2 regions of the Priestia sp. 3CA3 genome follow, and region 2 is predicted to be linked to the other one. Evidence: predicted binding sites of a transcription regulator. Region 2 holds the regulator's gene; the other holds the start of a gene.

Evidence for each region. The regulator LexA, encoded in region 2, represses DNA repair genes until DNA is damaged. The targets are predictions, from matches to a motif close to CGAACATATGTTCG.
Region 1: recA (recombinase RecA) is a predicted target of LexA. The motif match lies at 1,405-1,418, and genes of this name have one in related genera.

The regions. Positions count from the first base shown of each region.
Region 1 is NZ_JBXENJ010000008.1:188,844-192,834, reverse strand. It holds gene recA (recombinase RecA) at 204-1,241, opposite strand; partial or broken gene AC1VNJ_RS21310 (ASCH domain-containing protein) at 1,754-2,104, shown strand; gene AC1VNJ_RS21305 (DUF2269 family protein) at 2,123-2,557, shown strand; gene AC1VNJ_RS21300 (MFS transporter) at 2,825-3,991, opposite strand, start outside.
Region 2 is NZ_JBXENJ010000001.1:802,810-806,800, reverse strand. It holds gene AC1VNJ_RS04105 (YneB family resolvase-like protein) at 1-644, opposite strand, end outside; gene yneA (cell division suppressor protein YneA) at 698-1,027, opposite strand; gene lexA (transcriptional repressor LexA) at 1,174-1,791, shown strand; gene AC1VNJ_RS04090 (hypothetical protein) at 2,002-3,447, shown strand; gene AC1VNJ_RS04085 (hypothetical protein) at 3,515-3,649, opposite strand; gene AC1VNJ_RS04080 (ArnT family glycosyltransferase) at 3,932-3,991, shown strand, end outside.

The DNA.
Region 1 (3,991 bases), on a different contig from region 2:
CCCAATTTTTTGTTTTCTCTGCAAAACCTTTTCTAGATAACGTTCCGTTATTTTACGATTACTGTGGCCAAGCTCCTTTTGAATTAAGAAAATATCAGCTCCCTGCTGCCTACTATAAATCGCATAAAATGACCAAAATAATGAAGTGAAATCAGTGAAATGGATGGGCTTGAAGCTGCCGGGAAAGGCATTTTAAGCTTTTATTAGCTTTCGTTTTCACTATCGCTATCGTTATCAATATCATTATCGTTGTCAGTATTACCATATTTAAAATCAATAATGCTTTTTCTAATTTCTTCTCTGATTTCAGGGTTTTCTTTTAAGAAAACCTTAGCGTTTTCTCGTCCCTGCCCTAAACGTTCCCCATTATAAGAAAACCAAGATCCAGACTTTTGAACAATATCTACTTCAGAACCAATATCTAAGATTTCTCCTTCTCTTGAGATACCTTCTCCATACATAATATCTACTTCAGCAATGCGGAAAGGAGGTGCCATCTTATTTTTGACTACTTTAATTCTTGTTTTGTTACCAACTATGTCATTTCCCAGTTTAAGTTGTTCAGCACGGCGAACCTCAAGGCGAACGGAAGAATAGAATTTTAGCGCTCTTCCGCCTGGCGTTGTTTCAGGATTTCCAAACATAACGCCTACTTTCTCCCTGATTTGATTGATGAAAATAGCAATGGTTTTAGACTTATTAATTGCTCCAGATAGTTTACGAAGGGCTTGAGACATCAAACGAGCTTGTAGACCTACGTGAGAATCTCCCATTTCTCCCTCAATTTCTTTTTGAGGAACTAATGCTGCTACTGAGTCAACAACAATAATATCTACAGCACCACTTCTAACTAATGCTTCAGCAATTTCAAGTGCCTGCTCACCAGTATCTGGTTGAGATAACAGTAACTCATCAATATCTACACCTAGTTTTCTTGCGTAAACTGGATCAAGTGCGTGTTCAGCATCAATAAAGGCAGCTCGACCTCCATTTTTTTGTACTTCTGCAATCGCATGTAAGGAAACTGTTGTTTTACCTGAGCTTTCGGGTCCGTACACTTCCATGATTCTTCCTTTTGGATAACCATTAATCCCAAGAGCGATATCTAAAGCTAATGAACCTGAGCTAGATGCCTCAACTTTTGTATGTGTGCCTTCCCCCATCTTAATAATTGATCCTGTACCGAATTGTTTTTCAATTTGTTTTAGAGCCATATCTAGTGCTGCTTGTTTATCATTCATAATTTAAAACCTCCGATTGTTAGTACGTTTACAGTAAACGACAATGTATGTGGATAAATAATAAGGATTGGCTCAAATGTTTTTGCTCCGTGCGAGAAAATTTTGTGTTTAACTGTCTTGGTTTATTCTGTTGTTCCTTTATTTATCTCTAAACCCTTAATATCGAACAAATGTTCCTGTTGTGTAATCATACAATAAACGCATCTAGTTGTAAAGGAGAAAGTTTTGTACAAACCAGCCAAAGAAATATCTTTTTTGTGAAAAGTAGGTTTATACCTTTAATACTTACAGTTATTGAAACTTCAATCTATAAAATAACCCTTATTATACGCTCAAAAAATAATTCATCCTCTTATATGCATTATGTCATGTGCTTAGACTATCGACTAACAAAAGGGATAAATTATAATAGATTTATTAGAGAAATTTTCCACCTAATAAATTCAAATGAAATTCGTCGTTAAAAATATGATACATTAAATACGAGACAAGAAATGAAAGGAGTTTTTTTAATGAGTAACCATGAAGCACAAAATGAATTGCCACCAAAAACATGTACAATCGATCGACTTGTAACAATGCCGGATGATGTAAATAAAGTAATCAAAGGCAGCAAAACAGCAACTCGCCGAAATGGAAGGTATGCTGATGTAGGAGAGATAATGGTTTTAGAAGATCAAAAATTTGTAGTGGAACGAGTTTATTCTTAATCACTAGGTGAATTAACAGATGAAAATGCTCGCCAGGAAGGCTATGCTACAGTAGAGGAATATAAACAATCTATTTTGTCTTATCATCCTGGGATGCCTTGGCTTCCACAAATGAGGGTATGGGTGCATGAGTTCAGATTAGTTAACGATTGATAGGTAAAAGAAATGGATTTGTTGTACCGTATATTAGTATATATTCATGTTTCTAGTGTCATTTTATCAATTGGTCCTTTTTTTATTCTCTTGCCAATTGTTAAAAAACTACATAGTTCAAGAGAACAAGAAATGAATGCCTATTTGATCACATTTCAATCTGTTGTTAGGCTCGCAAAACATACGGGCCATGTTCTTGTTATCACAGGGATACTCCTCGTTATGTGTGGCCCATGGACGTGGACTACGCCGTGGATTATAATGACACTGATTTTCCTTTTTTGCTCCTTGTTCTTTCTGGCCCGTGCTTTTTCACCAACACTTCGAAAGTACAAGGAGGAAGGACAAAATAAAAAAGAACTGGCAACTAAACTAGAGCGATCTGTTTGGATTTATATCATTCTATTAATGACTATGCTTTGGTTTATGGTCGGTAAGCCAACTTTTTGGTGACACCCATCCATTTGTCGTCACTAAGAGTAAATAGTTAAACTGATTATTTTCATCAAATACTTTACGTTTTACTTAACATAACTCGTATTTTCGGTATGAAAAAAGATTTTTGCTTGTATATCAGATGCACATTTGGATTAAAAATTAAAAACCCCTATTAACCGTATGTTAAAGGGGTTCTTACTTATTGTTTAAACTCCAAGTATGAAGTTCTTATAGAAGAATACACTAAATATCAATATGTTTCAAGTCAACCCAAGTAATTATCTACTTGTTGCTACTATTAATAGGTTGATCTATAGATTGTTGGGTCTCAAATAGAGAGGTCTTAATGCCGATTAAAGACGCCACAATCGTTAGGATGCCTGCTGAAATAAAAATTAAAGAGACGCTAATATATTCAGCTGCAACACCTGCTAACATTCCACTAATCGGTAAAGCCAAAAAAGCTAACATACGAGTTGAACTAATTACTCTTCCCAATAAGGCTGATGGCACAATCTCTTGCCTAAGGGTAAACCAATTAATTGCTAATAATGTTACCGAACCGACAATTACAATTCTACAGACTATTAACAAAATAACTGCAGTGTTTGAAAAAGTAAGGATAGTTTGCCCTAAACCTATTATTACACCACAATAGATAATTATATTTCCCCGTGGTAATTTATTTAGTTTATTTGCAGCATAAATTGCTACAAATGACCCTAAGGTTTGTAGGGAAAATATTAAACCAATATACTGTGCCGATAAATGTAAATTATCTTTTAGATGAAACATAAATAAAGCTTCCATAGCACCATAACCCACATTGATTAAGAATATGAGAATAGTCCCTATCAAAATCTTTTTAGTATTTATAACGTATTTAACTCCTTCAGCTATTGAATTGATTATAGAACTATTAACTGGATTCTGGCTTTTATATTTCTTAGTTATTAAGCCAATGAATATTCCAGAAAGAAAATACGTAAAAAAATTAAAATATAATAAGTTATGAGTTCCAACCAAAGCAATTAAAATGCCTGCTATTGAAGGGCCTGCAAAGGTTGTAATTGTCTCTGATAACTTGAATAAAGAGTTACCCTGTATTAAATTTTCACCTTCTAAAATTTCTGGTATGACTGATTCAAAACTTGGATGATAAAATGCACTCACAGCTGATATTAAAAAAGCTACCACATATACAATCCATATATCTAACACGTTTATTAAAGCTGCAAGAGGTATGATAATAATTAAAATGGCTGATAAAATATCACCTATTAATAAAATGTATTTCTTACTTATACGATCAGCTAAGGCTCCGCCTAACAAACTAAACAATACTTGAGGCGTAATTTCTAAAACAAATGTTAATGCCATTAAACTTGGTGATTTAGTCAAATCATATACTAATAAAGGCAGTGCGATTTGAAAAAAAGACGTGCCCAA
Region 2 (3,991 bases):
GATTGAGCACTCTTTTGATACTCTTGATAGCGACGATGTACCGTTGCTTTTGAAATATTATAACCAAAACCTTTTAGCGTAACTGAAATTTCAGCAAAGGTTAAGCCGTTATGACGAAGGCGCACAATTTCTTCAATCGGCGCTTCTTTTTTTTCTCTTCCTGAGTTAACTCCTTGATTTTTTAAATTTTGCTGCGGACGATAACCGTTTTCTACGGCTCTTTTCATTCCTCTTTTAATTTTAGCATTATGTAATTTCCGCTGATGCTCTTCCACTAAGCTAATAATATCTAACACCATCGAATCAGATTCTGAAAGCTGAAGCTGACCTTGATGACTAATCGTATAGATCGTAGCATTTTCTTTGTGAAAAGCATGAAGAAGCGCAATTCGGGCATTTCCTCTGCCTAATCGCGTTTCGTCTTGAATGAGCAGCACAGATATTTTTTCTTCTTTCATTGTATGAAGAACATCCAATATACCCTCTCTGTCTACGTCATATCCGCTTGCCTTTTCCATTACGACCTTTTTTACGTTTAGATGGTGAAGATCAGCAAGCTTTTTTAATTCTTCTTGCTGGCGCTGTAAAGATGTTTCTTGGGTTTTTTTATCCGTACTTACACGGCAATAAATAATGGCGTCCACTTTTATCACAACCTTTTCGGCTTCTAACAATATTCAGGAACGGCCGTTACACACTACTGTTCAATTGCCACTTGATTATGTAACTCTTTTTTTAAAACAGGAATATATAATTTATCTCCAGGAGATAAAGACTGGGCAGTGTCTGAGTTTAGATCATTGACGTCTTCAACCCATTTGACAAATTCATTGGTGGTCAAATGATGGTGATTATGATACTTGTTGGACAAGTCCCAAAGCGTATCTCCTTTTGTAATAGTAACCGTTGAATATTTGTCTAAATCTACTTTATCCGCTCCTAAAACCAGCGTCAATACATATGTAAGTGCAGCGATAACTGCAAAAAAAATAGCGTAATGTTTCATAGAATGTAAGAATTGGTGCATATTATGATCCCCCTATCAGAATATATGTTCTTATTTTATTGAGAACATTTGTTTCTGTCAATGGAATTCTTCGAACTTATGTTTGTATATTGACACATCACGTGGTATAATTCACCTAAAGAATAGCTAAAATCGAGGTGAAAAATATGAAGCTATCAAAACGTCAACAAGACATACTAGATTTTATTAAGCACGAAGTAAAATTAAAAGGTTATCCGCCTTCTGTTCGTGAGATTGGGGAAGCGGTGGGATTAGCCTCTAGCTCCACTGTACACGGGCATTTAGCTCGTTTAGAAAGTAAAGGGTTAATTCGCAGAGATCCAACAAAACCAAGAGCAATCGAAGTTCTTCAACTAGACGAAGTAAACATCCCTAAAAGCAACGTCATTAATGTTCCTGTTATCGGTAAAGTAACAGCGGGTCTTCCTATAACAGCCGTTGAAAATGTGGAAGAATATTTCCCTCTTCCAGATAAATTCGTTTCTCCAGATGATCATGTATTTATGCTTGAAATTATGGGAGAAAGTATGATTGAAGCAGGTATTCTAGATGGCGATATGGTAATCGTACGTCAGCAGCAAACTGCTAATAACGGAGATATTGTGGTCGCTATGACCGAGGACAACGAAGCAACGGTAAAACGTTTCTTTAAAGAAGAAAATTTCGTTCGTTTACAGCCTGAAAATTCAACGATGGCGCCTATTATTCTTCGCCACGTAACGATTTTAGGAAAAGTCACTGGTGTATATCGTACGATTCACTAATTACACACTATACGTAAAACCAACTAATCATGATGTTAGTTGGTTTTTTTACGTTTGTTTTCTAAAAAAATTGGCATATTATAAATGATACGTCGAATCATTACAGGCGGGTAGAGCGGTTTTTATAAAGCCTGTTTTACCTTTTACTTTCTGTCTGCATTTTTTCGACTCTCAAAAAAAATACAACCGACCATAAGAAGGATGTAGTTTATGACCAATACACCAAGGAAAACAGAACCATTTCAAACTATTATGCCTACCAAAGCAATGAACATGTTTCTTTTTCCTTTTTCCTTTGATCGAAAAAATAAAGAGCAGCTTGTTCATGCACTAGAAGCAAATATGTTTGAGTTTTTTTCCATTCAAAACAAACGTGTAGAAAAAGAATACTACGGAGAACAGTATTACGTATCTCATGATAGCTTAGATCAATATTTTCTTCCTTACATTGAATGTATTCTATTTCCTGATTCATGCGAAAAAGAAGGCTTGCTTCGATTTTCAAAAAAAATAGACCATACCGTTACGCTAGAAACTTCCTCCACCACCGTGTCTAGCAACGTGCTGTCTGTGGATGTTTTTTTATGTCCTTTTGAAATTGGCGTCATGACCATTCGCACTGAGATGAGTCATAATCATTACACCTATGATGACATTTTAGAATTCATGAATCATTTTCGTGTATTAGAACCGAAGCTTGCTGAAGAGCATGGATCCACCATTACCTATGAACATCATCGCTATAGCAAAGTACAGGATTATATTTTTTCACAGCTCGCGCCATTTTTGAACGAACACATCAAAAAAGAAGCGACGCGTGAACAGCACATCGGGAGTCTTCCTTATTTTATCGATGAACGGATGTTTGTATTAAGTTATGTAACGGTAAATCAAGAGCAAGAGATTAACTCCACAACTTTATTTCGTACTGGGCAGCTAAATAGCTATACGCCTGACGGGAAACCGTTTATCTCTGCACACAACCATGAGTATATTAAAACGTATAATACCAAACACGTGTATTCCAGATGGGCTCCTGAAACCTATTACGTTATAACAGACCATGTGTTTTCGTGTATTTCTAAATCGACAGACTCTAAAACGGATCAGCTTTTGATGAATCATCTATTTGGCCAACATTACTATAATTTATTTTTGCATTTTTTCTATAAAATCGTGTTGCTAAAACTATCCTATGAGTATTCTCAGCTCACGTTTCATAAAAATTCAGAGGGCATCGAGCGACTAATTCGCTCTATTACTGTATTTTCAGGTAAATATTTATTTTTAGAAATTAGCTCTCGCACGGAAGGTCAAGAGTTTTCTGAGCTCTTAAAAAAAATCTTCCACATCAATTCTCTTTATCAAGAAGTCAAAGAAACCCTTGGTACTTTGTATCAAAATCAAGAGAAAATTGCGGCCAAGCGTCACAATTACTTATTATTAATTTTAACGATTTATACCGTTCTTTCCGGTATTTACGGAATGAATTTAGTTATTAGCAAGCTAAAGGGAAACATCCATTGGGATAGTATGAAGCAGTTTTCTATCTTTGAATATATCGCTTTAATAGTAGCTTTATCAGGAATTCTGATCAGCATTAGTCTCGGAGTGAGTTCTCTATGGAATTTATTAAAAGATCGATTTAAAACATAAAAGCTGTTCGCATCAGAAAATACATTATAAAAAAGAAGAGATTGAGACATAACTAAATCAAGCAAGTCTAAAGGGAAACAAATAGAATAAATAAGCTAGCAGGGATCGCTTGTGACACCTCTGTTGATTTCCGTGCAAGACTTCGCTTTCCGCGGGAGTCTTCGTCTTGCCCTCCAATCAACTGCTGGAAAGAACTAAACAAATGAAACCTACGTGCACCATAAAAAACGAACCACTAATCAAACATGATGATTAATGGTTCGTTTTTCGCTTCGACTAAAATCCTTTTTTCCCAACCTCTTTTATCTATTACTAAATCACTGCTTACTCCACTGAACCTTTTATTACACGTTATGCCGCTGTTGTAATTTCAGAACAATCTAATATTATACTCTATAAGAAAAATATATACAAAATAATAAAATATGGTATCATAGGGTAGGAATTTTGTACCTTATCTTTGAAATAATTTGCAGGAGGTCATATGCTTAACTCATTTTTATCCAAAAGCCTGATTCTTTTATGTGTCATGATTCTTACATGG